DNA from 4 places in the Janthinobacterium sp. GMG2 genome. Region 4 is predicted to be linked to each of the others. Evidence: predicted binding sites of a transcription regulator. Region 4 holds the regulator's gene; each other region holds the start of a gene.
What was found. Region 4 encodes sigma-54, which starts transcription at its own class of promoters, with help from an activator protein. Its sites were predicted from a motif close to TGGCANGNAANCTGCTTT; they were not measured.

Region 1 (7,591 bases), on a different contig from region 4:
GATTCTCGCCTTGATGCCTGCTTCCAGGTTGGTGCTGGTGGCCGGTTTCAGCTGGTAATTGAAGCCGCCACCCGTGCCCGAGTAAAACAGTTCATTCAAGGTAGGCGCCTCAAAACCGCGCGCGGCGCTGGCGTACACGTTGACGTTCGGCGTCAGTTTATACAGCAGACCCAGCACCGGTGTCGTGTGGCTGAACTCGAGGCTGCCGCTGTCGTTCCCATTGCTGAGATAGCGGTCGTTCACCGACACTTTCATCTTGCTGTAGCGCACACCTGCGCTCAGCAGCCATGGGCCGCTTTGCCATTCCGCCTGGATATAGGGATCGAGGCTGGAGACGACATTCTGCTCGTCGCGGCGCAGCTTGCCTTTCACGCCAAACGTGTTGCCGATGTAATTTTCATAGCCGGTGCGGTCATCGCTGGAGCGGCCGTAATCGATGCCGATGGTGGTGCTCAGCTTGCCGCCGGCCAACTGGTTCACGTGCAGCCAGTTGGTATCGATGCCGTAGAACTCACGCTGGAAGTCGACCACGCCGCCTGAATGGCTGGGCGGTGCCTGGAAGCCTTTGGTAAAAGCCTGGTACTGGATCACGTCGCGGTTGCCGCCATACACCATCACATGCAGGCGGTCGTCGCCGAACGACTGTTCATAGGTGGCGCCGATTTGCTGGTGGTCGATGCTCTTGCGCGTGTTGTAGCGCTCGGCCAGGGTGCGCTTCGGGTTTTGCGTGTCGTTCGCATCGGTTTCGCCAGCGCGCGGGTCGCGGGCAAACGTGGCCCAGGTGGCGCCCAGCGGATCTTGCGTGTTGCCTTGGTGCAGGCTGTTGGCAACGATGGTCAGCTTGCTGTCCGCATTGGGCTTGACGGTGATCTTGCCGAACGCCTGTTCGCGCGTGGCGGCGCTGTGGTCGCGGAAACCGTCCGTGCGGAAGCGCGAGCCGTCGAGCACGTAGCCGATGCCGCCTGCCTGGCCTTGCGCCGTCAAGTCCACTTTGTTGGTGCCGTAGCTGCCGCCCACCACATTCAATTCGACGGACGGAGGATTTTGCCCATCCTTGGAAAACAGCTGGATCACGCCGCCCGAGTGGTTGCCGTAGATGGCAGAAAACGGTCCGCGCAGCACTTCGATGCGCTCGGCCGTATCGAGGTTGAAGGTGGCGGCCTGGCCTTGGCCGTCGGGCATGCTGGCAGGAATGCCATCGCTGATCAGTTTGACGCCGCGCACGCCAAAGGCCGAGCGTGCGCCGAAGCCGCGCGACGAGATCTGCAAGTCTTGCGCATAGTTCTGACGGTTTTGCACGACCAGGCCCGGCACGGCGGCCAGCGCTTCTGACGCGTTGACGCGGATTTGGCCATCCTGGATGCGGGCGCTGTCGACGACGTCGATCGAGGCCGGCACTTCCTGGCTGGGATGGGCGATGCGGCTGCCGCTGACGACCACCGTATCCATCAGTTGCCCGTTGGCCGGGGCAGCTGTCTCGGCGGCAAAGACGTGGGGGGCGAGGGTAGCGCTGCCGGCGACAAACAGGCTGGCGATGGTGTTCAGGCGGAAACGGTGCTGCATGCGGATTCTCCAATGTGAATAAAAGCCTGCTTGGTCGCGTGCGCGGCGCAGGTCTGCATCTGTGTATCAAGCAATATGCCTGCCATGTCTCCATTGGTGGGCTGAAATTATACGCGTGTCAGTGGCACGGCGTTTGCATACAGCAATTATCAGATGCGCCGATGCCGCGCGCTTTTCCTGTGTTTTGCCATCGAAAGGTGATTATGCCCAACTTCTTCTCGCGCTTGCGCCAGGTGTGCTGGCTGCTGCCAGCGCTTGCCTGCACCTCCCTCCAGGCCGCTCCATTTGCTTATGTTCCCAATGAAAAATCGGGCACCTTGAGTGTAATCGACACGGCGACCGATCAGGTCGTGCGCCAGATTGCAGCCGGCAAGCGTCCGCGCGGCATCGCCGCCGACCCCACCGGGCGGCAATTGTTTGTCACGGATGCGGCCAGCAGCGCCTTGCTGCTGATCGATAACGCTGGCGGCGCCCCCCTGCGCACGGTGGCGCTGGGCAAGTCGCCCGAAGGCGTCAGCGCTTCGCAAGACGGTCATTACGTGGCCGTGGCCGTCGAGGAAAACAATAGCGTGGCCTTGCTCGATGGGCAGACGGGCGTCTTGCTCGCCGATATCAAGGTGCGTGGACGCAATCCGGAACATGCCGTTTTCAGCCCCGATGGGCGCTGGCTGCTGGTCAGCGCGGAAGAGGCTGAACAAGTCGATGTCATTGATGTGGTGCAACGCCGCCAGGTGGCGTCCATCGCCGTGGGATTGCGCCCGCGCGGCATCGGTTTCAGTCCGGACTCGGGCCGCGCCTACGTGGCGTGCGAACTGGTCAATGCCGTCTACGTTATCGACATGGCCGCGCGCAAGGCCATCGCCACCATTCCCGCTGGCAAGAATGCAAACGGCATCGTGGTCCATCCCAGCGGCAAGCAGGTGTATGTCTCGAACGGTATCGATGGCACGGTGATGGTGATCGACACGGCCAGCAACGAGGTCACGGCCACCATTCCCGTCGGCAAGCGCCCGTGGAACATGGCCATCACGCCCGATGGCGCCAAGCTGTACGTGGCCAATGGCCGTTCGAACAGCGTTTCCGTCATCGACACGGCCAGCGCGCGCAAGGTGGCCGATATTGCTGTAGGTGAATTGCCATGGGGCGTGGTGATTCGTTAATGGCACAGGAACAGGTGTTCCAGTCTGGTACACCTGTTCCATTGTGCAGCGGCTCAAGCCCGGGCATGCGCTGAAAAGCACACCGGTATTGACGCTACGCCCTTGTAACAAGGGTAAAAGCGGCTAAGTTTGTAGTGGGATGCCGAGCTGGCACGGCATTTGCGGAAGACTCCGTGTACTCACCCCATCTGTACCAGGACGTTTGATTTTAATTACAGCAATTCCATTCTAATTAACCCGATAGAGGACGACATGAATCTCGCAGACATCAGCAAACTGGGCGTAGCCAATCCCTTCAAACAACGCTATGACAATTACATCGGCGGCAAATTCGTTGCCCCGGTAAAAGGTGAATACTTTCCTAACATCACACCGATCACGGGCTTGCCATTTTGCGAAATCGCCCGTTCCACGGCGGAAGATGTCGAGCTGGCCTTGGACGCCGCCCATGCCGCCAAGGATGCCTGGGGCAAGACTTCGCCTGCGGAGCGCGCCAATATCCTGAACCGCATCGCCGACCGCATCGAACAGAACCTGAGCCTGATCGCCACGGCGGAAACCATCGATAACGGCAAGCCGATCCGCGAAACGATGAACGCCGACATTCCGCTGGCCATCGACCACTTCCGTTATTTTGCCGGTTGCATCCGCGCGCAGGAAGGTTCCGTCGCGCAAATCGATGCGGAAACCTATGCCTATCACTACCACGAGCCGCTCGGCGTCGTGGGCCAGATCATCCCGTGGAATTTCCCGATTTTGATGGCTGTGTGGAAACTGGCGCCAGCCCTGGCCGCCGGCAATTGCGTCGTGCTCAAACCGGCCGAGCAGACCCCGGCTTCCATCATGGTGTTGATCGAGCTGATCGGCGATTTGCTGCCGCCGGGCGTGCTGAACATCATCAACGGATTCGGCCTGGAAGCGGGCAAGCCGCTGGCCTCGAGCAAGCGCATCGCCAAGATCGCCTTCACGGGCGAAACGGGCACGGGCCGCTTGATCATGGGTTATGCCGCGCAAAACCTGATTCCCGTCACCCTGGAGCTGGGCGGCAAGTCGCCGAACATCTTCTTTGAAGACGTGATGGATGCGGACGACGAGTATTTCGACAAGTGCCTGGAAGGTTTTGCCATGTTCGCGCTGAACCAGGGCGAAGTCTGCACCTGCCCATCGCGCGTGCTGATCCAGGAATCGATCTACGAAAAATTCATCGAACGCGCCTTGAAGCGCGTGGCCGCCATCAAGCAGGGCAATCCGCTCGACTCGTCCACCATGATCGGCGCGCAGGCGTCGCAGGAGCAGCTGGAAAAAATCCTGTCCTATCTCGACATCGGCCGCCAGGAAGGCGCCGAAGTGCTGGCCGGCGGCGAGCGCAACACGCAGGCGGGCGACCTGGAAGGCGGCTACTACGTGCGTCCGACCGTGTTCAAGGGCAACAACAAGATGCGCATTTTCCAGGAAGAGATTTTTGGACCGGTCGTGTCCGTGACCACTTTCAAGGATGAGGCCGACGCGCTGGCGATTGCCAACGATACCTTGTACGGCCTGGGCGCCGGCTTGTGGACGCGCGACGGTTCGCGCGCCTTCCGCATGGGACGCGCCATCCAGGCGGGCCGCGTGTGGACCAATTGCTACCACCTGTATCCAGCCCACGCCGCGTTCGGCGGCTACAAGCAATCGGGTATCGGCCGCGAAAACCACAAGATGATGCTCGATCACTACCAGCAAACGAAGAACTTGCTGGTGAGCTATAGCCCGAAAGCGCTGGGCTTCTTCTAAACCGGTACACGCGCCGCACCTGTCAATCCAGGCGCGGCGCGCAGAAAGGGATGCCATGAGTGCAGCAATTGCCCGGGTGGTCGCCACCGATGCGGCGCTGGAAATGATGGACAAGTTGCGCCAGCGTCACGGCCCGCTGATGTTTTTCCAGTCGGGCGGTTGCTGCGACGGCAGCGCACCCATGTGCTATGCGCTGGGCGAGTTCGATGTCAGCGACACCGACATCTATCTCGGCAATTTGAATGGCACACCGTTCTACATGGGACTCGAGCAATTCGAGTACTGGGAGCATACCCAGTTGATTATCGATGTGGTCGATGGCAATGGCGGCATGTTTTCACTCGACAACGGCACGGGCAAGCGCTTCTTGACGCGCTCGCGCCTGTTCACCGATGAAGAGTGCGCCTTGCTGCATGCCCAGCCGCATGAACACCGCAAGACTTGACACACACATACTAATAAAACAGAGGGAGATGACTGTGCAGAAAAAAATCATGGGGATACTCGTCGGTTTGGGTTTGGCATCGCTGGCCCAGGCGGCCGACGTGGGCAATGTCACCAATGCCATGCTCGACAGCACGGCGAAGAATCCGGCCAGCGTCCTGTCGTTTGGCATGGGCACGCAGGGCCAGCGCTATTCGCCTTTGACGCAGATCAATGACAAGACCGTGGCCAAGCTGGTGCCGGCCTGGTCGTTCTCGTTTGGCGGTGAAAAACAGCGTGGCCAGGAATCGCAGCCGCTGATTCATAACGGCAAGATGTTCGTCACGGCATCGTATTCGCGCATCTTTGCAGTCGACTTGAAAACGGGCGCCAAGCTGTGGAAGTACGAGCATCGCTTGCCAGACGGCATCATGCCCTGCTGCGACGTGGTCAACCGTGGTGCGGCCCTGTACGGCAACCTGGTGATTTTCGGCACGCTCGACGCCTATCTGGTGGCGCTGGACCAGAATACGGGCAAGATCGTCTGGAAAGAAAAAGTCGACGATTATGCGGCCGGCTACTCGATGACGGCCGCGCCGCTGATCGCCGAAGGCTTGCTGCTGACGGGCGTGTCGGGAGGCGAATTCGGCATCGTGGGCCGGGTCGAAGCGCGCAACCCCATGACGGGGGACCTCGTGTGGAGCCGTCCGACGGTAGAGGGCCACATGGGCCACCGCTACGACAAGGATGGCAAGGCGATCGACAATGGCGTGTCCGGCACCGCGAACAAGACGTGGCCGGGCGACCTGTGGAAAACGGGCGGCGCCTCGACGTGGATGGGTGGTACCTATGATCCGCAAACCAAGCTCGCCTACTTTGGCACGGGCAACCCGGCGCCATGGAACAGCCACTTGCGTCCCGGCGACAATCTGTACTCGTCGTCCACCGTGGCGCTGGACGTGAAAACGGGCCAGATCAAGTGGGCGTATCAAAACACGCCGAACGATGCCTGGGATTTTGACGGCGCCAACGAATTCGTCACCTTCGACATGGATGGCAAGCGCTACGGCGGCAAGGCCGACCGCAACGGTTTCTTCTATGTGATCGACGCCAATACGGGCAAGTTGCAGAACGCCTTCCCGTTTGTGAAGAAAATCACATGGGCCAGCAGCATCGACCTGAAGACGGGCCGGCCCAACTTCATCGCCGCCGGCCGCCCCGGCGACCCGACCAAGGGAGAGGAAGGCAAGAAGGGCACGACCGTGTTTGCCGCACCGGCTTTCCTCGGCGCCAAAAACCAGATGCCGATGGCCTACTCGCCGCAAACCAAGCTGTTCTATGTGCCGGCGAACGAATGGGGCATGGATATCTGGAACGAGCCGATCAGCTACAAGAAGGGCGGCGCTTTCCTCGGCGCGGGCTTCACCATCAAGCCCTTGTTTGATGACTATATCGGCGCCATGCGCGCCGTCGATCCGAAGACTGGCAAGATCGTCTGGGAAATCAAGAATAACGCGCCGCTGTGGGGTGGCGTGATGAGCACGGCCGGTAACCTGGTGTTCTACGGCACGCCGGAAGGTTTCCTGAAAGCCGTCGATGCGAAGACGGGCAAGGAACTGTGGAAATTCCAGACGGGCTCCGGCGTCGTGGCGCCGCCCGTCACGTGGCAGGATGGCGACACGCAATATGTGGCCGTCGTATCAGGCTGGGGTGGCGCGGTGCCGCTGTGGGGCGGCGAAGTGGCGAAGAAGGTCAACTTCCTGGAACAGGGCGGTTCCGTGTGGGTCTTCAAGCTGGCATCGAAGTAACGGGGTGAAGCACCCGGGCCACACGGATGGGTGTCTCCCTGTCTGCCGGGTGCTTTCTTTTTGCTGACGGCCCAGGCCGTCAGTTTTTTGTTTACCTGGATGACAGATACGCATACTTGCGGTCAAAAAATGAACACTGTCAGTGGCGATTGATCCGCCGCTGCACACGTTCAATACGCTTTTTTTCTTTCTCCCTCTGAGGCTTGCTGGGCACGCTTATTGCCAAAGCTTGAGGTACATCAATCACTGGTGTGCACACTAAAAACAGAGAAGAAAGAGGAGAAGAAATGAACACATGGATCAAGCTGGGGAGCCTCGGTGTCATGACAATCGCAGCGGTGGGACAGGCGCAAGCCGTCGATATCAAGGCTGGCGACTGGACCGTGTCGGTGGGCGGCATCGTCAACGCCTACTACACGCAAGTGTCGTGTTCGGGCGATGCGGTGGGCGGGCTGGCGCTGGGCGGCCAGGCGCTCGGTTGCGGCGGAGAGAAGGACCGCACCACCATCGGCAACGGCTTGCTGCCCAACGGCTTGATCACCTCGGCAAGCTCGCGGCTGGGCGAGTACGACGTGAAAGCCTTGATCGGCATCTACAACTCGACGGCTACGGACAGCGCCATCAGCCAGAACAGCGTGGTCGATGTGCGCCAGGCTTTCTTTACGTTTGGCAATGAGCAGATGGGCACGTTCAAGCTGGGCCGCGACTATGGCATCTTCGGCGCGAACGCGATTCTGTCCGACATGACCTTGCTGGGTTCGGGCGCGCCGGTGCAAGCGACGCAGCGGGGCCGCGTGACCCTGGGCCATATCGGCGCCGGCTATACCTATCTGGGTAACTATGGCCAGATCATGTACAGCTCGC
Region 2 (7,591 bases), on a different contig from region 4:
TCACCGGCTACGCGGCGCAGGAAGTGGTGGGCACGGACATCATGCGCCTGCACGCCGAATACACGGGCGAAGCGGTGCTGCTGGCCCTGCGCCAGGGCTTGCGCAGCAGCGGCTGCTGGTCGGGCGAGGTGCAGACGCGGCGCAAGAGCGGCGACACCTATCCCTGCCTGCTCAGTGTCTCCACGGTGCACGGGCCCGACGGCGCCGTCGTCAACTATATCGGCGTCTTCCTCGATATCAGCGAGCGCAAGGCCGAGCAGCATCTGATCGATTTCCTTTCCTACCACGATGCGCTGACCGGTTTGCCGAACCGCGTGCTGCTGCGCGAGCGCTTCGAGCAGGCGCGTGCGAACGCCGTGCGCGACAGCCAGCAGGTGGTGCTGATGTGCCTCGACCTGGACCGTTTCAAGAATATCAACGATTCGCACGGCCAGGCCGTCGGCGACAAGGCGCTGCAAGTGGTGGCGCGTTTCCTGTCCGGCTGCGTGCGCGAAGGCGACACGGTGGTGCGCCAGGGCGGCGACGAATTCCAGATCCTGCTGCAGGACGATGCCCTGCTGGGGCGTACCCTGGGGCTGGTGCAAACCATCCTGGCCGGCCTGCGCGAGGAACTCAGCGTCGATGGCGAACGCCTGGCGCTGACGACCAGCATCGGCATCGCCATGTGCCCGGCCGACGGCGACAGCCTCGATGACGTGCTGCGCCACGCCGACACGGCCCTGGTGCGCGCCAAGGAAATGGGGCGCGACCATTATGCCTTCTTCACGGAGCGCATGGGCAGCGATATCCGCGCCCGCCTGGCGATGCAGCAGCAGCTGCGCGGCGCCATCTGCCGCGATGAATTCGAAGTGCACTACCAGCCGCAGATGTGCTTGCGCACGGGTGCCTTGCTGGGCGCGGAAGCCCTGCTGCGCTGGGATAACCCGGTGCTGGGCAAGGTGCCGCCCGGCCTGTTCATCGCGCTGGCCGAGGAATACGGCTCGATCACGGCCATCGGCGAATGGGTGCTCGAAAGCGTGTGTGCGCAAATCCGCGCCTGGCACGACGCAGGCCTGGGCAGCATCAAGGTGGCCGTCAACCTGTCCGGCAAACAGTTCGCACAGGACCGCACGGTGCCTTTCGTCGAGGCGGCCTTGCGCAAATACGGCATCGCGCCCGCCTGCCTCGGCATCGAGATCACGGAAAGCACGGTGATGGGCGACCCTGACAAGGCCGTGGCGGCCCTCACGCGCCTGAAGGATATCGGCGTGGGCATTTCGCTCGACGATTTCGGCACCGGCTATTCCAGCCTCGGCTACCTGAAACGTTTTCCCATCGACGTGCTGAAGATCGACAAATCCTTCGTCGACGACGTGACCACCAGCAGCAGCGACGCGGCCATCGCCCGTTCCGTCATCTCGCTGGCGCACAACCTCGACATGCGCGTCATCGCCGAAGGCGTGGAAACGCGCGAACAGGTCGACTTCCTGACGGAACACGGCTGCGATGAAATGCAGGGCTATTTTTTCAGCCGCCCCTTGGCCGCGGAAGCCTTCACGGCCTTGCTGCGCGAACGGCGCCCCCTGGCCGTGACAGTGGCCGTGGCCTGAGCGCCGCGGTGCGGCAGATGCACCATGCCGGTGCGCCCGCCGCAGCGCGGTGCACGATTCTCACTTTTCCTTCCCCTGACGCTGGCACATATCCTGCTTAGGTAATCGCTTATTTACGCGATTGCCCCGCATGCCAGACAGCACCCGACCAGTCACGCCTTTACCTGCCAGCGCGCACGGCGCCTGGCAGGCGTACCTGCGCCTGGGCTTTGCCTTGCACGATGGCGTCAGCCGCCTCGTCGAGCGCACGCACAGCGGCCCCCTGCGCGTGCAAAAGCCCCTGTACCCGGAAGGCGGCGCCGTCTGCCACGCCATCATCATCCATCCGCCCGGCGGCGTCGTGGGCGGCGACCAGCTGGCAGTCGACGCCACAGTGGGCGAGGGCGCGCACGCCTTGCTCACGTCGCCGGGCGCGGCCAAATGGTACCGCGCCAATGGCCATGTCTCGGGCCAGCACATCGTGCTGCGCGCCGGTAGCGGCGCGGCCATCGAGTGGCTGCCACAGGAAAGCATTTTCTTCGACCAGGCCTGCGTGCGCCTGCGCCACGAAGTGGAACTGGCGCCGGACGCCCGCTATATCGGCTGCGACATCGTCTGCCTGGGCCGCAGCGCCTCGGGCGAAGTTTTCAATACGGGCAGCATCAGCCAGCAGGTGCAGATCCGCCGTGGCGGCAAGCTGCTGTGGTGGGAGCAGGGCGTGCTGGCCGCCGGCGGCGCGCTGATGGCCAGCCCACTGGGATTGGCGGGCCACACGGTGTGCGCCACCCTGATCGCCGTCGGCGCCCCCGTTCCTGCCGCCGTGCTGGCGGCCGTGCGCGGGATCGCCGTGCCGGCCGGCGCCGCGTTTGGCGCCACGCACATGAAATCGCTGGTGGTGGTGCGCCTGCTGTGCGGCGACAGCGAGGCGGCGCGCCGCGTCATGCTGGTCGCCTGGCAGCTGCTGCGCCCCGCCATGCTGGGACGCGATGCCGTCGTACCCCGCATCTGGAACACTTAATCAGGAAAGAACAAGGAAAACCATGGACCTGACTCCCCGCGAAAAAGACAAGCTGCTCATTTTTACGGCCGCGCTGCTGGCCGAACGGCGCCTGGCGCGCGGCTTGAAATTGAATTATCCGGAAGCGGTGGCCCTGATCAGCGCCGCCATCATGGAAGGCGCGCGCGATGGCAAGTCGGTGGCGCAGCTGATGTCGGATGGTACGAAGATCCTCTCGCGCGCCGACGTCATGGACGGCATCGCCGAGATGATCCCCGACATCCAGGTGGAAGCGACCTTCCCCGATGGCAGCAAGCTGGTGACCGTGCACCACCCGATACCGTAGTTTTTTGAGAAGGAGCCCCTCATGACCCCAGGCGAATACCAATTGGAAGAAGGCGAAATCAGCTTGAATGCCGGGCGCGCCACGGCCACCGTGGTGGTGGCCAACCGGGGCGACCGGCCGATACAGGTCGGCTCGCACTTCCACTTTTTTGAAGTCAACCCGGCGCTGGCTTTCGAGCGCTGGCGCGCCTACGGCATGCGCCTGAACATCACGGCCGGCACGGCCGTGCGCTTCGAGCCGGGCCAGCAGCGCACCGTGGAACTGGTGGCGCTGGCGGGCGAGCGCAAGGTCTACGGCTTCAATGGCGAAGTGATGGGCGAACTGCAAGACACACCACCGGGAAAGGATTGAGATGGCCAGCATTCCCCGCAGCGCGTATGCCGAAATGTTCGGCCCCACCAAGGGCGACCGCATCCGCCTGGCCGACACGGAACTGTTCATCGAGATCGAGCATGACTATGCGATCTACGGCGAAGAGGTGAAATTCGGCGGCGGCAAGGTGATCCGCGACGGCATGGGCCAGTCGCAGCGCTGCGCGGCCGAGGTGATGGATACCGTCATCACGAATGCCGTCATCCTCGACCACTGGGGCATCGTCAAAGCCGACATCGGCTTGAAGAACGGCCTGATCTTCGGCATCGGCAAGGCGGGCAATCCGGACATCCAGCCTGGCGTGACCCTGGCCATCGGCGGCGCCACCGAGATCATCGCCGGCGAAGGCATGATCATCACGGCCGGCGGCGTCGACACGCACATCCACTTCATCTGCCCGCAGCAGATCGAGGAAGCGCTGATGAGCGGCGTGACCACCATGCTGGGCGGTGGCACGGGACCGGCTGTGGGTACGGCCGCCACCACCTGCACGCCGGGACCATGGCATTTGCACGCGATGCTGGCGGCCGCCGACGCCTTCCCGATGAATTTGGGCTTCATGGGCAAAGGCAATGTGAGTTTGCCGCTGCCGCTGGAAGAACAGGTGCGCGCGGGCGCCATCGGCCTGAAACTGCACGAAGACTGGGGCAGCACGCCGGCCGCCATCGACAACTGCCTGTCCGTCGCGGACCGCATGGATATCCAGGTGGCGCTGCACAGCGATACCCTCAACGAGGGCGGCTTTCTCGAGCACACGCTGGCAGCCTTCAAGGACCGCACCATCCACACGTTCCACACGGAAGGCGCGGGCGGCGGCCATGCGCCAGACATCATCGCCGCCGTGGGCCAGTCCAACGTGCTGCCCTCGTCGACGAATCCCACGCGACCCTTCACCGTCAACACGCTCGACGAGCACCTGGACATGCTGATGGTGTGCCACCACCTGGATCCGGCCATTGCCGAGGACGTGGCCTTTGCCGAGTCGCGCATCCGCCGCGAAACCATCGCCGCGGAAGACATCCTGCACGACATCGGCGCCATCTCGATGATGTCGTCCGACTCGCAAGCGATGGGGCGAGTGGGCGAGGTGATCATGCGCACCTGGCAGACGGCGCACAAGATGAAGGTGCAGCGGGGCGCCTTGGCGCCCGACACGGCGCGCAGCGACAACTTCCGCGCCAAGCGCTACATCGCCAAGTACACGATCAATCCAGCCATCACGCACGGGATTGCGCACGTGGTGGGCTCCATCGAGGCGGGCAAGATCGCCGATATCGTGCTGTGGAAGCCGGCGTTTTTCGGCGTCAAGCCGTCGATGATTTTAAAAGGAGGCATGATCGCGGCCGCGCAGATGGGCGACCCGAACGCGTCGATTCCCACGCCGCAGCCCGTGCACTACCGCATGATGTTCGGCGCTTTCGGCGGCGGCCTGAAAAAGTCGTTTACGTTTGTCTCGCAGGCGGCCTACGACCTCGATATCGGGCATCAGCTGAAACTGAACAAATCCGTCATCGCCGTGAAGAACATGCGCGGCTTGCGCAAGCACGACATGATCCACAACAGCGCCACGCCGCACATGGAAGTGGACCCGGAAACCTACGCCGTGCGCGCCGACGGCCAGTTGCTCGTGTGCGAAGCGGCTGCCGTGCTGCCGATGGCGCAGCGCTATTTTCTATTTTAAGCGGGAGACAAACATGCTGACTTTGCATACCAAGTTGGGACCAGAAGACCAGCGCGCACCGTTTGCGCAATTGGTTCTGCCCTACGATCAGCGCGAAAAATGCCGGCTGCGCGCCGTGCTGTCGAATGGCGACGACGTGGCCGTGTTCACCGTGCGCGGCACGGTGCTGCGCGACGGCGAGCGCATGACGGGGCCGGAAGGGCAGGTGGTGCGGATCGTCGCCGCGCGCGAACCGACCTATCTGGTGCGGTGCGCGGATGCGCATACCCTGCTGCGCTGCGCTTTTCACCTGGGGAACCGGCACACGCAGGCGCAGGTGGGCGACGGCTTTTTGCGCATCCGCAAGGACGTCGTGCTGAAGGAGATGCTCGAAGGCTTGCAGGCGATGGTGACGGAAGAAAGCGCGCCGTTCGAGCCCGAGGCGGGCGCGTACGGCGGCGGCCATGGCCACCACGACGGCCACGGCCAGCACTTGCTGGCGCCCGTGCCGCTGCGGCAGAAGATCCACCGTCCCGGCGATGTGCCAGGCGCCGCGTGATGCAGGCCTCGGCCCTGCTGCATTTGCTGCAGTTCGCCAGTCCGGCCTTGCCAATCGGCGCCTACAGCTATTCGCAGGGGCTGGAAGCGGCGCTTGAGTCTAGCCTGGTGCACGACGCGGCCACGGCGCGCGAATGGATCGCCGAGCATCTGGCGCAGGTGGTGGCGCGCTGGGAAGCGCCTTTGTGCTGGCGCTTGATGCAGGCGTTTGAAGCGCAGGATTTGCGCGCCGTGCAGCGCTGGAGCGAGCGTTTCATCGCGTCGCGCGACACGGCGGAATTTCGCGCCGAGACGATCCAGATGGGCTATTCCTTGACCAAGCTGCTGGCCGAACTGGGCGTGGCCGACGGCGTCTTGATCGACATGCTGCAGGGACAGGCGGAAGTGGCCCTGCCTACCGCGTATGCCTGCGCCGTGGCGGCGCTGGCCATTCCGCGCGAGCAAGCGCTGCTGGCCATGCTGTTCGCCTGGGCGGAAAACCAGGTGCTCGTCTGCGTGAAATCCGTGCCGCTGGGGCAGGTGGCCGGGCAGCGCCTGCTGCTGTCGCTGCGCCCAGACCTGGAAGCTGCGGCGCTCACTGCGCAAACCTTGCAAGACGACGAGATGGGCAACTGGGCGCCCGGCCTGTCGCTGCTGTCGATGCGGCACGAAGTGCAGTACAGCCGCCTGTACCGTTCCTGAATACTATAACGAGAGACCATACTATGACTTCGATCACCTCCAATCCGCTGCGCGTGGGCATCGGCGGGCCCGTCGGCTCGGGCAAGACGGCCCTGTGCGAAATGCTGTGCAAGGGCATGCGCGAGCGCTACGACATGGCCGTCATCACGAATGACATCTACACGAAGGAAGACATGGAAATCCTGCTGCGCGCGGATGCCTTGCCGGCCGAGCGCCTGATGGGCGTGGAGACGGGCGGCTGCCCGCACACGGCCATCCGCGAGGATGCGTCCATCAACCTGGAAGCCATCGCGCGCATGCAGGCGGATTTTCCCAACCTCGATTTGATCCTGCTCGAATCGGGCGGAGACAATTTGGCCGCCACTTTCAGCCCGGAATTGTCGGACCTGACGATTTACGTGATCGACGTGGCGGGCGGCGAAAAAATCCCGCGCAAGGGCGGGCCCGGCATCACCCGTTCCGATTTGCTGATCATCAACAAGACGGACCTGGCGCCATACGTGGGCGCGAATCTCGACATCATGGCGCAGGACGCCCAGCGCATGCGCGGCGCGCGCCCCTTCGTATTTACCAACCTGCGCAGCGGCGACGGCGTGCAGGTGGTCATCGATTTTATCCGCGAGCAAGGTTTGCTCGATCAACCAGACAAGGAGCTGCAATGAGCACAACACTGATGAGAAAAACGGCCGCCGTGGCTGCCCTGTGCCTGCTGGCCATGCCCGCCATGGCCCATCCCGGCCATGGTGAGAGCGTGGGATTCCTGGCCGGGTTCGCCCATCCGTTCACGGGCATCGACCATTTGCTGGCCATGCTGGGCGTGGGCATCTGGGGCGGCCAGCAGCGCCGCGGCCTGGCGCAGCCCGCCACGTTCCTCGGCATGATGCTGCTTGGCGCGCTGGCCGGCATGGCGGGCTTGAGCATTCCCGGGCTGGAAACGGGCATCGCCGCCACGGTGGCGCTGGTAGGGCTGGCCATCGCGCTGGCGCTGGCCTTGCCGAACTGGCTGGGCATGGGATTGGTGGGCCTGTTTGCGCTGGCGCATGGCAATGCCCACGGCCAGGAATTGCCGGCCGCCTCGGCCGCGTGCGGCTTCATGCTGGCCTCGGCCATCCTGCTGTGGGCCGGACGTTTCACCGGCCAGGTGCTGGCCGAGCGCATGCTGCGGGTGGCCGGCGTGGCCTTGACGGCTGCCGGCGTGGTGCTGATGGGGATGAATTAAAAACGAAAGCAAACGGCTCCAATGCCGGTCACTTGGACAGAGCGGAAGGTGAAGCCTGCTCTGCTTGCATGAGCAGCTCATCTCCGAATGTCTTGCGCCAGTCTCTCGGGCTCACCTGGAAACGCTTCTTGAAATGCTGGCGGAACGATGTTGCCGTCTTGAACCCGGCAACATCGGCGATTCTTTCGAT
Region 3 (7,591 bases), on a different contig from region 4:
AGCACCAGGGCCGAGTGCACGCCGATGAAGCCGCCGGGCAAGGCAAACGCGTTCAACTGGGGATCGCGTACGGCAAAGAAGAAATAGTCGTAATTCGTTTCGCCGCGCACGCTGGGGCGTGCCGCCACGAGCGCGTTGCCGAAGGTATTCAGGTATTCGAGCAGGGGCGCGTCGTCGAGATAGTCGCGGTCGCCGCGGATGCCGCGCATGATTTCCTCGCCGATCTTGCGCTCCATCGCCGGCGACAGGTCTTCGCGCGACGTGTCACCCAGGTTCGGCAGGTTCGGCGCCGACGGCACGGCCAGCGGCGTCCAGCCGCTTCCCGGCTTGGCCGCCACGCTGGCGGCCGGCACCGCTGGCGCGGACGTATAGGTTTGCGCCAGCGCACAGGGCGCCGCCAGCCACAAGGCAGCCAGCACGGACGCGCGCCGGGAGCCGCGCAGCCATGCCGCAGCGGCGTTTTCAACGATGATCGGAAGGGGAGTTTTTGAATTCACGGGTGCTATCATACCTTGTTAGCGGCGCCCATTCCCACGCGTCATGCCAGTGGCATGAGGTCGTGACAGGGCGTGCCGCGCTTCCCTTTTCTTACCTATTTTGACGCCATGACAACAGCAGACAAGCAAGCCCCCGCCGGGGAACTGACCCATTTCGACGCCACGGGCCAGGCCCATATGGTCGATGTGGGCAGCAAGGAAGACACGCGGCGCAGCGCCGTGGCCGCCGGCACCATCCGCATGCAGCCGGCCACCCTGGCATTGATCATTTCCGGCAACGCCAAGAAAGGTGACGTGCTGGGCATCGCCCGCATCGCCGCCATCATGGGCGCCAAGCGCACGAGCGACCTGATCCCCCTGTGCCACCCGCTGGCCCTCACGCGCGTCACCGTCGATTTTGAAGTGGATGAAGCGGCCAACAGCGTGCACTGCCGCGCCCAGGTCGATACGACGGGCAAGACGGGCGTGGAAATGGAAGCGCTCACGTCCGTGCAAATCGGCTTGTTGACGATCTACGATATGTGCAAGGCCGTCGACCGCGGCATGGTCATGACGAATGTGCGCGTGCTGGAAAAGCATGGCGGCAAGTCGGGCGATTGGCACGCCGAGGTGTAATTATTTTGCCTAGCGCGCAAGATGGCCCTGGACGCGGCGCAAGTCGCGCAGCAGCCAGACGGCACTGGCCAGGCACAGTACGATGATGGCCATGGACAGGGGCAAGTGGAATTGTTCCAGCCCTGCCAGTGCGAAGCCGGCGTGGATCAGGAACGTTCCCACGCCCAGCGCGGCGCAGACACCAGCGTACAGGGGCGCCCGCGCGGTGGCCAGCAGCACGTGCCGGTAACCGGCCAGCACCACGGTAATCGCCGCCAGGTTAAACACGAGAAAACCCTGCACGCCGCCCGGCAGATGAAACATCTCCCACTCTTTCCAATAGGCAGCGTCGATTTGATGCAAGATCAGGAACAACATGGTCCAGAAGTAGCTGCGCGGCATAAGATTTACATTCGTCAATATTGATCCCATTGTAAAGCCTGCACCACGCACCGGCATGTGCCCATGGCACTTTCGATGTAAAAATGAATTTCATTGATATAAATGCTTTTTCATCAAGAAATCATGCATACTGCGAGTCGTCCATATCCACATGAGCATCGCATGACAAGCAACAGACCCGCCGCGGAAACCAAGCTCCAGGACTTCGACTTCGAGGCCATGAATCTGCAGGTGGGGGGACGCATCCAGTTCATCACGCACCGCACCATCAAACCCATCCAGCATTTCTCGACCGTCATCGGCTATGTGAAAGACGAGTACCTGATCGTCAAGATTCCCATGGAAAACGGTGCGTCCATTGTCCTCAACGAGGGCGACAAACTGACTATCCGCGTGTTTTCCGGTGTCACCGTCTGTTCGTTTTCCTGCAGCGTGCTGCGCATCTTCGGCCGCCCGCTCAACTATGTCCACCTGAGCTTTCCCGATGCCATCCAGGGCACCAGTCTGCGCACGGCCATGCGCGTCAAGGTGGACATTCCGGCGCAGCTGAGCTACCGCGACGTGGCGGCCGTGCCCGTGTTCATCGTCAACCTCAGCGTCTCGGGCGCGCTGATCGAGGCGCCCAGCATGCTTACGCCCGATGACGAAGGCGTGGCGCTGAGCTTTACCCTGCTGGTGCAGCCGAACAAGCATCAGATGCGCGTCAACACGCGCGCCCGCATCCAGAACGTGAGCGTGGGCAAGCCGTCGAATGGCCACGCCACCGGGGTAGCTGAAATTCATACGTACGGCGTGCAATTCATCGACCTGGAACCGACCCACTACACCCTGCTGCAAAACCTCACGTATGAAGCGCTGATCGCGGACCGGCAAAAAATCGTCTGATACCCAACTGGCAAGCGCCACCTACAGCGTCGATGTCACGTCGGGAATGTTGCTTTTGGTAATCGCTTCCTTCGCTGCCGGATTCGTCACGGTGGTGCTATTGAACCAGGTCAGGCTGCTGGTGCCCGGCTTCATGGTCATCGTCACGGTTTGTCCACCGATACCGGTGCCCAGGTCGGCCGCCAGGGTCAGCTCGATATTGCCCTTGTCGACCTTTCCGCTGGCCACTTCGCGCGTGGCACTGAACACGGGGATGGCGCTGGGCACGGCCGGGGTCGGCGTGCTGCAGGCGGCCGCCTCGCCGCCATTTTCCTGCACGCACAGGGCCACGGCAGTCTTCAGCGGCGCAGCGGCCGCCAGCACATTGCTGACCTTGGCCCGCATCGTATAGTCGCCGTACTGGGGAATGGCCACGGCCGCCAGGATGCCGGCGATGGCCACCACGATCATCAGTTCTATCAGGGTAAAACCGCTTTGCGCGCGCATCGTATCCTCCCATTGTGCGTTGCTCGTGCCGTGCATGGTGCAAGCACCATGCCAGCGGCGCGCCCGGGCAGCGGCGGTACGCCTGGAAAGAAAAGCGACGCATTTGGGCGGGTTCGGACCAGCGCCGTCCGCCCAGGCCGGGAATTGGCCTGTCTTGCGGACAAAAAAAAGGAGCCGAAGCTCCTTTTTTGTACTGCATGAACCAGGCTGAAAATTACAGCATGGCTTTCAGCAGACGCGCCATTTCCGACGGGTTTTTGGTCACGGTGATGCCGCAAGCTTCCATGATTTCCAGCTTGGCTTGTGCCGTATCGGCACCGCCCGAGATCAGCGCGCCGGCGTGGCCCATGCGCTTGCCTGGAGGAGCGGTGACGCCAGCGATGAAGCCAACGACCGGTTTTTTCATGTTGTCTTTGATCCAATAAGCCGCGTTGGCTTCGTCCGGGCCACCGATTTCGCCGATCATGATGACCGCGTCGGTATCTGGATCGTCATTGAACATCTTCATGATGTCGATGTGCTTCAGACCGTTGATCGGGTCGCCGCCGATGCCGACTGCCGACGATTGGCCCAGACCCAGTGCGGTCAATTGACCCACTGCTTCATAGGTCAGGGTGCCCGAACGGGACACCACGCCGATACGGCCCTTCTTGTGGATGTGACCTGGCATGATGCCGATCTTGATTTCGTCTGGCGTGATCAGGCCTGGGCAGTTAGGGCCCAGCAGCAAGGTTTTGCTGTTGGCTTTAGCCATGCGGTCTTTCAGAGCCATCATGTCACGGACAGGAATGCCTTCGGTGATGCAAATGGCCAGATCCATTTCAGCTTCGACAGCTTCCCAGATCGCCGCTGCCGCGCCTGCTGGCGGTACGTAGATCACGGAAACGTTGGCGCCGGTTTCTTTTTTCGCTTCGGTCACGTTAGCGAAAATAGGAATGCCTTCGAAATCTTCGCCGGCTTTCTTCGGGTTCACGCCTGCCACGAAGGCAGCTTTGCCGTTCGCGTAGTCGCGGCAACCGCGGGTGTGGAACTGGCCGGTCTTGCCGGTAATCCCTTGGGTAACGACTTTGGTATCTTTATTGATCAGAATGGACATGTTGATTCCTTAATTAAGCTTGACCGGCAGCAGCGGCAACGACGCTCTTGGCTGCATCTTCCATGGTGTCGGCTGCGATGATAGGCAGACCGGAATCGGCCAGCATCTTCTTGCCCAGGTCTTCATTGGTGCCCTTCATGCGCACGACCAGCGGTACGTTCAGCGAGACGGCTTTCACTGCGGCGATCACGCCTTCAGCGATCACGTCGCAACGCATGATGCCGCCGAAAATGTTCACCAGGATGGCTTTCAGGCCTGGGTTTTTCAGCATGATCTTGAACGCTTCGGTGACTTTTTCTGCCGTGGCGCCGCCGCCGACGTCCAGGAAGTTGGCTGGCTCGCCGCCGAACAGCTTGATGGTGTCCATGGTGGCCATGGCCAGACCGGCGCCGTTCACCAGGCAACCGATGTTGCCGTCGAGCGAAATGTAGGCCAGGTCGAATTTCGACGCTTCGATTTCAGCTGGATCTTCTTCGTCCAGATCGCGCAGGGCGACGATTTCCGGATGACGGAACAGGGCGTTCGGGTCAAAGTTGAACTTGGCGTCCAGGGCGATGACTTTGCCGCTGCCGGTAACGATCAGCGGGTTGATCTCGGCCAGCGAGCAATCGGTTTCCCAGTACGCTTTGTACAGGCCTTGCAGGTTGACGCGGGCGTCGGCGATGGAACCGGCAGGCACGCCGATTTTGGCGGCGATGTCGTCTGCCTGGGCATCGGTCAGGCCGGTGCCTGGATCGATGGTGACGTGGTGGATCTTCTCAGGGTGGCTCTCGGCCACTTCTTCGATGTCCATGCCGCCTTCGGACGAAGCCATCAGGACGATTTTCTGGGTGACGCGGTCGGTGACCAGCGAAACGTACAGTTCTTGTTTGATGTCGGCGCCTTCTTCCACCAGCAGGCGGTTGACTTTCTGGCCTTCGGCGCTGGTCTGGTGCGTGATCAGCTGCATGCCCATGATCTGGTCAGCGTATTCCTTGACCTGTTCGATCGATTTTGCCACTTTCACTCCGCCGCCCTTGCCGCGACCACCTGCGTGGATCTGCGCCTTGACAACCCATACCGGGCCGCCCAGGGTTTCCGCAGCCTTGACGGCTTCTTCGACGGACATGCACGGAATACCGCGTGGTACCGTCACTCCGTGCTGCCGGAGGATTTCTTTGGCTTGATACTCATGGATTTTCATGCTGGCTTCCCTTCTGATACTGATTTGTAAAAATACGGTTAGTGGTGCAAAAAAAACAGGAAAAACAGAGCGCCGGGGTCACGCTTTGGCTACCCAGCGCGGGTAATACTGTGCCACCGCCCCGCCATCGGTGCGCAGGGCGTGGCATTTGTCGAGTTGAAACGGCTTTTCATGCGACAAGTCAGCATTCTCACCGTCACGGGTCGACCAGACATCGCCGGCAAATGCCTGAACCGTCGCAGTCGGCAAGACTTGCGCCAGTTCGGTCAAATGGGTACAGCCAGCGATTCCCGCCAGGCGCTGTTTCAAGTCGCGGCGGAAATTCTTCAATAAATTCAAACCGATCAGCGCCCTGTAAGCGGGGCCGATGGTATCGCAAAAACCGGGATAGGGCACGGCATCGGAGGCAGCTTCGGCCTCGACAATGGTCAGTTCGCGATCGACGGTAATGCGCAAGTGGAGGTCATGCAGAGGGGCGCCGGCGGGACGGAGCCCGGAGGCCAGGGTCGCGTCATAGCTTTTGATGTCGGTGATATGGGCGTCAATATCCCACAGGCCGTCGTCGCGCACATACGCTTGGACGTCGATAACGCGGGAGTGCCGTAGGGCGCGCCGGGATACGGGAGTTGACAGGGGCATAAGACCGATGCCGCTTGCGCGGCCATAATTAGTAAGCAGCCATGTGCCTAAAGCACTCTGTTCGCAGCTTCTACGAACAGCAACCGCACCTGCGGCGCCGCAAAAACCCTAAAAGTGTAGCACACAGGGCGCTAGTTGCGCCGCAACATAATTTTTTATTGGTCGTGCCGTCTGCCGCAAATCATTAACGAAAATCGCAAAATCAATGACAATTATTCACAATGCAAATAACTTGAAAGCAGGCCTGCGGCACCGGCGCACTGGCCGGCGCCGCGCCTCAGTCAGCTACACCCAGTGCGCGTAAAACGGGCAAGGTGCGCGCGGAAAAATATTCCGCGCGCGCCAGCAGTTCGGCCAGGTTTTCCTCTTCCGTCAACAAGGCCTGCCCGTCCTTCGTCAGCAGTTGCTCCAGGCGCAGCAGTACCGGCCACGTCGCGCGCACCCATTCTTGCGGCGTTGGACAACCTTGCTGTTTTGCCCACAGGAACAGTTGTTGTAAATGCGATACAACCACACCGCCGCCCGTCAGGGGACTGGCGAGGCTGTGCAAGTCGGTTCTTGCCAGCGCCTGCTCCAGCAAATGCGCATTCAGCCGCGCCGTCCGCGGCCGCGCCACGACGATGTCGACCTCGTCCTGGACGGCAAGCACGCTGCCCTTGCTGACCAGCACCAATATGATCTGCAGCAAGGCGGCCAGGCCGGCTTCGCTACCCGCCAGTTGCTGCTCCAGTTCGCCTATCGTGTACACGCGATGGTCGGCCATGGCGTCGAGCACGGGCGCATACACGCGCTCGTCCATATCGGCGTCGCCCAGCACCCCATGCACGCTCAACACCACTTCGTCGCGGGGCACGGCCAGCATCACGCGCACGGCCCGCACGGCGCTGACCTGGGCCAACGGCGTCAGCCTGCGCGCGCCCTTGACCCAGTAATCCTTGCGGAATTGCTCGTTGACGAGAAAGGCGCGCGTCGTCTCGCGGAAGACGGGATCGGGTATCTCGGCCAGGAATTGCTGGTGTTCGGCCGTCAGGTTCAGCATGTCGACCAGAGCGGTATAGTTGGCGGACGAGGCGAACTCCAGCTTGGCCTCGCCCAGCATGGCCGCAACGCTGGAAAAGGCCATCGGCTGCCAATCCGCATTGAAATATTCGTGTGCAATATAGTTGCGGTCCAGCGCTTTCAGCTTCTCGAAACGGTCCGCCAGCAGGGGATTGGCCTCCAGATAGCGAGGTTGCACGGCGATCATCCTGTCGACAAAATCGATGGCGCCGTCGACTCGTGCCAGCACGCCCACGCCGGGCGCGCTCATGACGCGGCTATGTTCGGCCAGCAAGTCGCGCATCGGCATCATGGCACTCCAGCCCGGCTGCGTGTTATAGCTGATATAGGCGACACCACCCACTTTCAGCTTGCGCTGCAGGAAATCGACGATCAAGGCGCGATTTTCTGCAGAGACCCAGCTCCAGATCCCGTGCAGGCAGATAAAGTCGAAATCGGGCAAGTCGTCACGGCAGCAAAACTGCGCGAACGATTCGTCCGTGAACTGTGCGCCGGCGCCGGCCACGCTGGCCAGCTCCTGCGCAAAGGCGGCCTGGGACGGATTGAAATCATTGCCATGCCAGCGCGTGGAAGACGCCGCCGCATGGATGTTGGCGCTGATGCCCTGGCCAAAGCCCAGCTCGCAAGCCGTGCCGCTATCCGGCAAGGCCAGCCCGGCAGCCAGCAGGGGCAGCCGCAGGCGCAGAGGATTCAATTCTTCGTAATAGCCATAGGTATAGGCAATTTCGGCCACATAGCCGGCATTCCAGT
Region 4 (7,591 bases):
CCGCTCCGTGAGCATTTTCGAGACGATGGCTGTCGACGACATGGCCAGCGCGCCGCCCAGGGCGAACGCGGCTTGCCAGCTCAGGTGGATGTAGGCGGACAGGTAGCGCCCGACGAACCAGCCGAAGACGACGGTGGCGATGATGGTGGTGACCACCTGCGCCATGCCAAGGCCGAAGACGATGCGCCGCATGGCGAGGAACTTGGGTAGAGAAAACTCGAGCCCGATGGAAAACATCAGGAAGACGACGCCGAACTCGGCCAAGGTATGGCTGGCCTCGTTTTCGGCCGCCAGGCCCAGCGCATGGGGGCCGATGACGATGCCAACGGCCAGGTAGCCCAGCATGGGCGGCAAATGCAACATTCTGAAAGCGACCACGCCCAGCACGGCGCTGCCGAGTAACATCAGGGTCAGTTCAAGCGAGGAAAACATGGGTTGCCCGGTACGGTCAATGGAAATCGTTGTTTGTTGTGACTGGCAAGTTTTTTGCTTTCCTAATTCGTTTATACTTTGGGCATGAGTGTAACCCATGAAAAAACAATGCTGAAAGCTTTTGATCGAATTGACATGCAAGCGACGACTGAGCGCGCTGTCGCGCTGGCCCGCACCACCTTGCAGATCGAGTCCGACGCCATCGTTGCGCTGCACGCGCGCCTTGCCACGGACGACAGCGTGGGCCGCGCCGTGGCGCTGTTGCTGCAATGCAAAGGAAGAGTCGTCGTCTCCGGCATCGGCAAGTCCGGCCATATCGCGCGCAAGATTGCCGCCACCCTCGCTTCCACCGGCACGCCGGCCCTGTTCGTGCATCCGGCCGAAGCGGCCCATGGCGACCTGGGCATGGTCACCTCGGACGATGCTTTTATTGCCATATCGTACTCGGGCGAGTCGTCCGAACTGATGGCCATCATGCCTGTCGTCAAGCGCATGGGCGGCGTACTGATTTCCATGACGGGCAAACCGAATTCCAGCCTGGCCCAGCTGGCCGATGTGCACCTGGATATTTCTGTTGAGAAAGAAGCCTGCCCACTGAACCTGGCGCCGACGGCCAGCACCACCGTCACCCTGGCCCTGGGCGACGCGATCGCCGTGGCCTTGCTCGACTTGCGCGGCTTCAAGGAAGAAGATTTCGCCCGCTCGCACCCGGGCGGCGCCCTGGGTCGCCGCCTGCTCACGCATGTGCATGACGTCATGCGCAGCGGCGAAAGGGTGCCGAAAGTGCCGGTAGAGGCATCCCTGCTGCAGGCGCTGGAAGAAATGACGAAGAAGGGCATGGGCATGACGGCCATCGTCGACGCGGACAACCGCCCCGTGGGCGTGTTTACGGATGGCGACTTGCGCCGCATGTTCGAGCGCGTGCAGGATTTCACGCAAGTGGCGATCCGCGACGTCATGCATGCGCAGCCGCGCAGCATCGCGCCCGAACGCCTGGCCGTCGATGCCGTGGCCGTGATGGAGCAGTTCCGCATCAACCAGATGCTGGTCGTCGATGCCGACGGCAAGCTGGTGGGCGCGCTGCATATCCATGACCTGACGCAAGCGAAGGTGATCTGATGGACAGCGTGGCGGACAACCTGGCGCGCGCGGCCAAGGTCAAACTGATGATCTTTGACGTCGATGGCGTGCTCACCGACGGCAGCCTGCATTTCGGCCCCGATGGCGAGATGATGAAAACGTTTAATGTGTATGATGGCCTGGGCATCAAGCTGCTGCAGGAATCGGGCGTGCAGACGGCCATCATCAGCGCGCGCCGCTCGTCCATTACGGCACGCCGCGCGCAAGACCTGGGCATTACCCATGTGCACCAGGGCGGTCACGACAAGCTGACGCCATTTCGCGAACTGCTGGCGCTGACGGGCTTGACGGAAGAGCAATGCGGCTATATCGGCGACGATGTCATCGATGCGCCCATCCTGAAACGCGTCGGTTTTGCCGTCAGCGTGCCGGGCGGGCGTCCGGAAGCGCAGGACCTGGCGCACCATGTGACGCAGGCCGGCGGCGGCCGCGGCGCGGTGCGCGAGATCTGCGAATTCCTGCTGCGCGCCCAGGACAACTATGCGCGCGTCATGGCGCCGTTCCTGGAGTGAGGCGCACCTTGCCGCCAGTGATATTGGAAAGAGTGAAACCCTATGCGTAAGCCAGGAGGCGCCCATCGCTGGCGCACGATTTTTACCCTGCTGGGTGCGGTTGTTGTCGCGCTGGCCAGCTTTTGGCTGCTCGAAGTGATGAACAAGAACAGCCAGGACATCAAGGCCAGCAAGCATCTGGATGAGCCCGATTATTTCATCACCAATTTCAGCCTGGTGCGCATGGATTTGACGGGTAAGCCCAGCTATATCGTGTCGGGCACCAAGCTCACGCATTATCCGGCCGACGATTCGTCCGATATCGACCAGCCCTTCGTGCGCAAGCTCACGCCCGGCATGCCGCCGTTGAACATGAATGCGGAACTGGCGCATATCGACCAGGACAATACCAGGCTGCAACTGCACCGCAAGGTCGTGATCGACCGCGCGGCCAGTCCGAAGGCGCAGAACCTGACGGTCAGGACGGAAGCGCTGACGGTGTTTCCGGACGAGGAAAGAATGGAAACGGACGTGCCTGTCGATATCCTGACGGGCACCTCGCGCCTCAATGGCATCGGCATGAAAGCCAATAACGCCACGGGCGTGGTGGAAGTGCAGAATGCGCTGCGCATGGTCCTCCCGCCGAAACCGCGCCCTGCCGCGGCGGCAAAATGACAGAATGAAACAAGGAAACCATACTATGAAGAACATCTTGCTGTTGACCGTATTTTCGCTGGCCATCATGGGCGTGGCGCATGCCGAGAAAGCCGATTCCGAGAAGGAAGCCGTCATCACGGCACGCAGCGGCCACGTCGATGACGTCAAGCAGGTGCGTACCCTGACGGGCGACGTCGTGCTGGTCAAGGGCACCCTGACCATGAAGGCGGGCCGGGCATTGATCACGGAAGACCCGCAAGGCTATCAGTTCATCACCTTCTGGGCCGATCCCGGCAAGCTGGCCACGTTCCGCCAGAAGCGCGATGGCGCGGGCGACCTGTGGGTCGAAGGCGAAGCGGAGCGCGTGGAATACGACAACAAGACGGAAGTGGTGAAACTGTTTTCCAAGGCCAAGCTGACGCGCCTGGAAGGCACGAAAGTGACGGACGTGGCCAATGGCGCCTTCATCTCGTATGACAGCCGCAAGGAAGTATTCAAGATGGAAAATTCCGACAGCGGCACCAGCACCTCCGATGGCGGCAGCGTGCGCATGGTGATCCAGCCGAAGACCAAGGCGCCGGAAGCGGAGAAAGCGCCGGCCACGCCTGCGCCAGGAAAGAAATAATGGACAATACTCGTTGCGGCAGCACCCTGATCGTTCGCGGTCTGCAAAAAACCTATGGCAAGCGGCAAGTCGTGCATGATGTCTCGCTGCAAGTCGAATGCGGCGAAGTGGTGGGTTTGCTGGGCCCGAACGGCGCCGGCAAGACCACCTCGTTCTACATGATCGTCGGCCTGGTGCCGTCGGACGGCGGCAGCATCGACATCAGCGGCGTGGACATTTCCAGCCTGCCGATCCACCGCCGCGCGCAGATGGGCCTGTCCTATCTGCCGCAGGAAGCGTCCGTCTTCCGCAAGCTGACGGTGGAAGACAATATCCGCGCCGTGCTGGAAATCCAGACCGTCGAAGGCCGTCCTTTGAAGAAGGCCGAGATCGAGGAGCGCCTGGATAAGCTGCTGGCCGATTTGCAGATTGAAAAGCTGCGCGAGAACCAGGCCCTGTCCCTGTCGGGCGGCGAGCGCCGCCGCGTGGAAATCGCCCGCGCGCTGGCCACGGATCCCCGTTTCGTGCTGCTCGATGAACCGTTCGCCGGCGTCGATCCGATCGCCGTGATCGAGATCCAGCGCATCGTGCGCTTCTTGAAGGAGCGCAATATCGGCGTGCTGATCACCGATCATAATGTGCGCGAGACGCTGGGTATTTGCGACCGTGCCTACATCATCAACCAGGGCTCGGTACTGGCGTCGGGACGCCCCGACGACATCATCGCGAACGAGTCGGTACGCCGGGTCTATCTGGGCGAACACTTCCGCATGTAAGCCAATGAAACAATCATTGCAGCTGCGCACTTCGCAGCACCTGGCACTGACGCCGCAGTTGCAGCAATCGATACGCCTGTTGCAATTGTCGACCCTGGAATTGCACCAGGAACTCGAGCAACTGCTGACGGACAATCCCCTGCTCGAGCGCCTCGACGATCCGCTCGACCGTTCGCTGCGCCTGCTGTCGGACGGGGCCTTGAGTTCCACGGCGGCGCCGGCCGAAGCGCCGCCCCAGCCGCCAGGCCAGGAGGCGCCCGCGGCGCCAGCCGAAGCGGAAACCTTTGACGGCGAGGCGGGCGAGGGTCCGGCCGCGGCGGATGGCGGCGACAGCGACTGGAGCGAGGCGAGCCGGGGCAAGGCGCCCGACGACGAAGATTCCCGCCCGCAACTCGAGGCCCATCACTGCACCCTGCGCGAACACCTGATGGAGCAGATGCGCGTGACGGTGCTTGAATTGCGCGACCGCGCGCTGGTCGAGCTGATCATCGACGCGCTCGACGACAATGGCTACCTGGAAGAGTCGCTCGACGACATCCTGGCGCGCCTGCCGGAAGAGCTGGAAATCGACGCCGACGAGATGCGTACGGCCTTGTCGCTGCTGCAAAGTTTCGATCCGCCCGGCGTGGGCGCGCGCAATGCGTCCGAATGCCTGGCGCTGCAGATCAAGCGCTTGCCGCACATCGCCATGGTGACGCGGCGCATGGCGCTCGTCATCGTGGAAAAGCACCTGGCCTGGTTTGCCCAGCGCGATTTCAACAAGCTGAAAAAAGCCCTCGATTGCGACGATGAAGACTTGCGCGAAGCACAGACGGTGATTCGCCAGTGCAATCCGCATCCGGGCGCCGTGTTCGCCTCGGACGTGTCCGATTACGTGGTGCCCGACGTCGTCGTCAAGCGCGCGCGCAATGGCTGGCAAGTGACCCTGAACAATGACGTCATGCCGCGCCTGCGCGTCAACGCCATGTACGCCAACCTGCTCAAGCAGGGCAAGGGCGAGGGCGCCATGGGCGCACAGTTGCAGGAAGCCAAGTGGCTGATCAAGAATATGCGCCAGCGTTTCGACACGATCCTGCGCGTGGCACAGGCAATAGTAGAAAGACAAAAGAACTTTTTCTCGCACGGGGCCGTTGCCATGCGCCCCCTTGTGCTCCGTGAAATAGCTGATACACTGGGTTTACACGAGAGTACTATCTCGCGGGTAACAACTCAAAAGTACATGCTGACCCCGCACGGCATGTTCGAGTTGAAATATTTCTTTGGTAGCCACGTCGCCACCGAAGCGGGGGGCGAAGCGTCATCGACGGCGATACGGGCATTGATCGTGCAACTGACAGGAGCAGAAGACCCTAAAAATCCTTTATCCGACAGTAAGATTGCGGACATGCTGGGGGAACAAGGCATGGTGATTGCGCGACGTACTGTTGCCAAATACCGGGAAGCGTTGAAAATTCCGCCAGTGAGCCTGCGTAAGTGTTTGTAAGTTTTTTTCGGTTCCTCTGCGGGCCGGATAGGATGGACCGCACGAACCCGATCATCTTTAGGAGTGTGTATGAATCTCACCATCAGCGGACATCATCTCGAAGTGACACCAGCCATCCGTGAATACGTACAAACGAAGCTGGAACGCGTGAAACGTCATTTCGATCAAGTTATCGATATCGCCGTGATTCTGACCGTGGATAACCTCAAAGAGAAAGAAAAACGTCAAAAGGCCGAAGTCAACCTGCGTTTAAGTGGCAAAACCGTCTATGTGGAAAGCCTGGCACAAGACCTGTATGCCGCGATCGATGCCCTGATCGACAAGCTCGATAGGCAAGTGATGAAATACAAAACCAAAGTGCAAGGGCACGGTAAAGAGGCGATCAAGCATCTGCCAGACAACTCCGAGGAAGACGCCGTCGTCGCCGTTTAAGGCCACCCGCTTCCAGCAGTTGTGATCAACTAAGGGCGCACATTGCGCCCTTTTTTGCGCCCCTACCTTTTGAACACAATGTTCCCCGCGCAGGCGCTAGAATGTTTGTACTTTTACTTTTTTCACGCCTGCCATGAGCGACTTCGTCCAGACTTCCATCCGCAACCGCACGGGCCATATCGTGCTCGACCGTCCGAAAGCCTTGAATTCCCTGTCGCTGGAGATGGTGCGCGCCCTGAGCGCGGCCCTGCTGGCCTGGCGCGACGATCCGCAGGTGGACGCCGTCGTGATCCGATCGAGCAGCGAGAAAGCACTGTGCGCCGGCGGCGACATCCGTTTCTTCTACGATGCGGGCCTGGCCACACCGCAAGGCGGCAGCGCCTTGCTGGAAGATTTCTTTACGGAAGAATACGCGTTAAATCATGTGATCCATTTCTATCCGAAACCGTATATCGCCGTGATGGATGGCGTGGTGATGGGCGGCGGCATGGGCGTGGCGCAAGCCGGGCCCGGCAACCGCCTGCGCATCGTCACGGGCCGCACGCGCATGGCCATGCCGGAAGTCAATATTGGCTTGTTCCCCGATGTGGGCGGCAGCTATTTCCTGTCCCGCCTGGCCGGCCAGCTGGGCCTGTACCTGGGCTTGACGGGCTTGACGATCAGCGCGGCCGACGCCCTGTACACGGACCTGGCCGATGTCTACCTGCCCGAGGCGCAGATGGGGGCGCTGCTGGCCCTGTTCGAGTCAACGCCGGGCGAGGCCTTGCCGGTGGCCATCAAGGCGCTGGCGGCGCCGTTCCAGGCCGAGGCGGGTATCTCCTCGCTGGCGGCGGCGCGCGCGGCGCTGGACCGTCACTTCGGCGCGGGTTCCGTGGCGGCCATCATGGCCTCGCTGGCGCAGGACGACAGCGCGTTCGCCAGCAAGGCGCTGGCGGCCATGCGCCTGCGCTCGCCTTTGATGATGTCGGTAACTCTGGAATTGCTGCAGCGCGGGGCTCACTTGGGCGTGGCCGATTGTCTGCGTCTGGAGCGCACGGTGGTGCGCCACAATTTCGAGCATGGCGAAGTGCTCGAAGGCGTGCGCGCGCTGGTGGTCGACAAGGACAATGCGCCGCGCTGGAATCCTGCCAGCCTGGACGAGGTCGACGCTGCCATGGTGGCGCGCTTTTTCGCACCGGTCTGGCCGGCGTCAGCGCATCCGCTGCGCCACCTGAATTAACTAGGAGCGTTCGCGGTGGCGCAGTACGACGCGCTCGTTGGGGCCGAAGTATTGCGCCAGCCGTTCCGCCATGTACACGGAGCGGTGCTGGCCGCCCGTGCAACCGAGGGCCACCGTCAGGTAGCTACGGTTGTCGGACTTGAATGACGGCAGCCATTTCTCGATGAAGGCGCGGATGTCGGCCAGCAGTTCCAGCGCGCTCGGCTGCGCGTCGAGGAAGGCGATCACGGGCGCGTCGCGGCCATCGAGTGGGCGCAGCGCCAGGTCGTAATACGGGTTAGGCAAGGCCCGCACGTCGAAGACGAAATCGGCGTCCAGCGGCACGCCCAGCTTGAAGGCGAACGATTCGAAGAACAG

Region 1: a site for sigma-54 is predicted at 1,686-1,703, ahead of SKZ59_RS27820 (beta-propeller fold lactonase family protein). Genes of this name have one in related genera too.
Region 2: a site for sigma-54 is predicted at 1,672-1,689, ahead of SKZ59_RS06800 (urease accessory protein UreD). Genes of this name have one in related genera too.
Region 3: a site for sigma-54 is predicted at 2,901-2,918, ahead of SKZ59_RS01150 (pilin). Genes of this name have one in related genera too.

Annotation. Positions count from the first base shown of each region.
Region 1 is NZ_JAXAWA010000011.1:2,287-9,877, forward strand. It holds gene SKZ59_RS27815 (TonB-dependent receptor) at 1-1,563, opposite strand, end outside; gene SKZ59_RS27820 (beta-propeller fold lactonase family protein) at 1,767-2,723, shown strand; gene adh (aldehyde dehydrogenase) at 2,976-4,496, shown strand; gene SKZ59_RS27830 (DUF779 domain-containing protein) at 4,552-4,941, shown strand; gene SKZ59_RS27835 (PQQ-dependent methanol/ethanol family dehydrogenase) at 4,970-6,727, shown strand; gene SKZ59_RS27840 (porin) at 7,015-7,591, shown strand, end outside.
Region 2 is NZ_JAXAWA010000002.1:178,211-185,801, forward strand. It holds gene SKZ59_RS06795 (EAL domain-containing protein) at 1-1,589, shown strand, start outside; gene SKZ59_RS06800 (urease accessory protein UreD) at 1,720-2,586, shown strand; gene SKZ59_RS06805 (urease subunit gamma) at 2,609-2,911, shown strand; gene SKZ59_RS06810 (urease subunit beta) at 2,933-3,262, shown strand; gene ureC (urease subunit alpha) at 3,264-4,964, shown strand; gene ureE (urease accessory protein UreE) at 4,978-5,502, shown strand; gene SKZ59_RS06825 (urease accessory protein UreF) at 5,502-6,182, shown strand; gene ureG (urease accessory protein UreG) at 6,206-6,844, shown strand; gene SKZ59_RS06835 (HupE/UreJ family protein) at 6,841-7,401, shown strand; gene SKZ59_RS06840 (GlxA family transcriptional regulator) at 7,430-7,591, opposite strand, start outside.
Region 3 is NZ_JAXAWA010000001.1:255,618-263,208, reverse strand. It holds gene SKZ59_RS01170 (M48 family metalloprotease) at 1-338, opposite strand, end outside; gene moaC (cyclic pyranopterin monophosphate synthase MoaC) at 606-1,112, shown strand; gene SKZ59_RS01160 (DUF6713 family protein) at 1,122-1,493, opposite strand; gene SKZ59_RS01155 (flagellar brake protein) at 1,656-2,378, shown strand; gene SKZ59_RS01150 (pilin) at 2,400-2,900, opposite strand; gene sucD (succinate--CoA ligase subunit alpha) at 3,079-3,960, opposite strand; gene sucC (ADP-forming succinate--CoA ligase subunit beta) at 3,974-5,143, opposite strand; gene SKZ59_RS01135 (DUF2889 domain-containing protein) at 5,222-5,782, opposite strand; gene SKZ59_RS01130 (class I SAM-dependent methyltransferase) at 6,060-7,591, opposite strand, start outside.
Region 4 is NZ_JAXAWA010000003.1:607,609-615,199, forward strand. It holds gene SKZ59_RS14835 (monovalent cation:proton antiporter family protein) at 1-432, opposite strand, end outside; gene SKZ59_RS14840 (KpsF/GutQ family sugar-phosphate isomerase) at 517-1,551, shown strand; gene SKZ59_RS14845 (KdsC family phosphatase) at 1,551-2,084, shown strand; gene lptC (LPS export ABC transporter periplasmic protein LptC) at 2,127-2,738, shown strand; gene lptA (lipopolysaccharide transport periplasmic protein LptA) at 2,764-3,345, shown strand; gene lptB (LPS export ABC transporter ATP-binding protein) at 3,345-4,100, shown strand; gene SKZ59_RS14865 (RNA polymerase factor sigma-54) at 4,105-5,583, shown strand; gene hpf (ribosome hibernation-promoting factor, HPF/YfiA family) at 5,653-6,015, shown strand; gene SKZ59_RS14875 (enoyl-CoA hydratase/isomerase family protein) at 6,149-7,234, shown strand; gene rapZ (RNase adapter RapZ) at 7,235-7,591, opposite strand, start outside.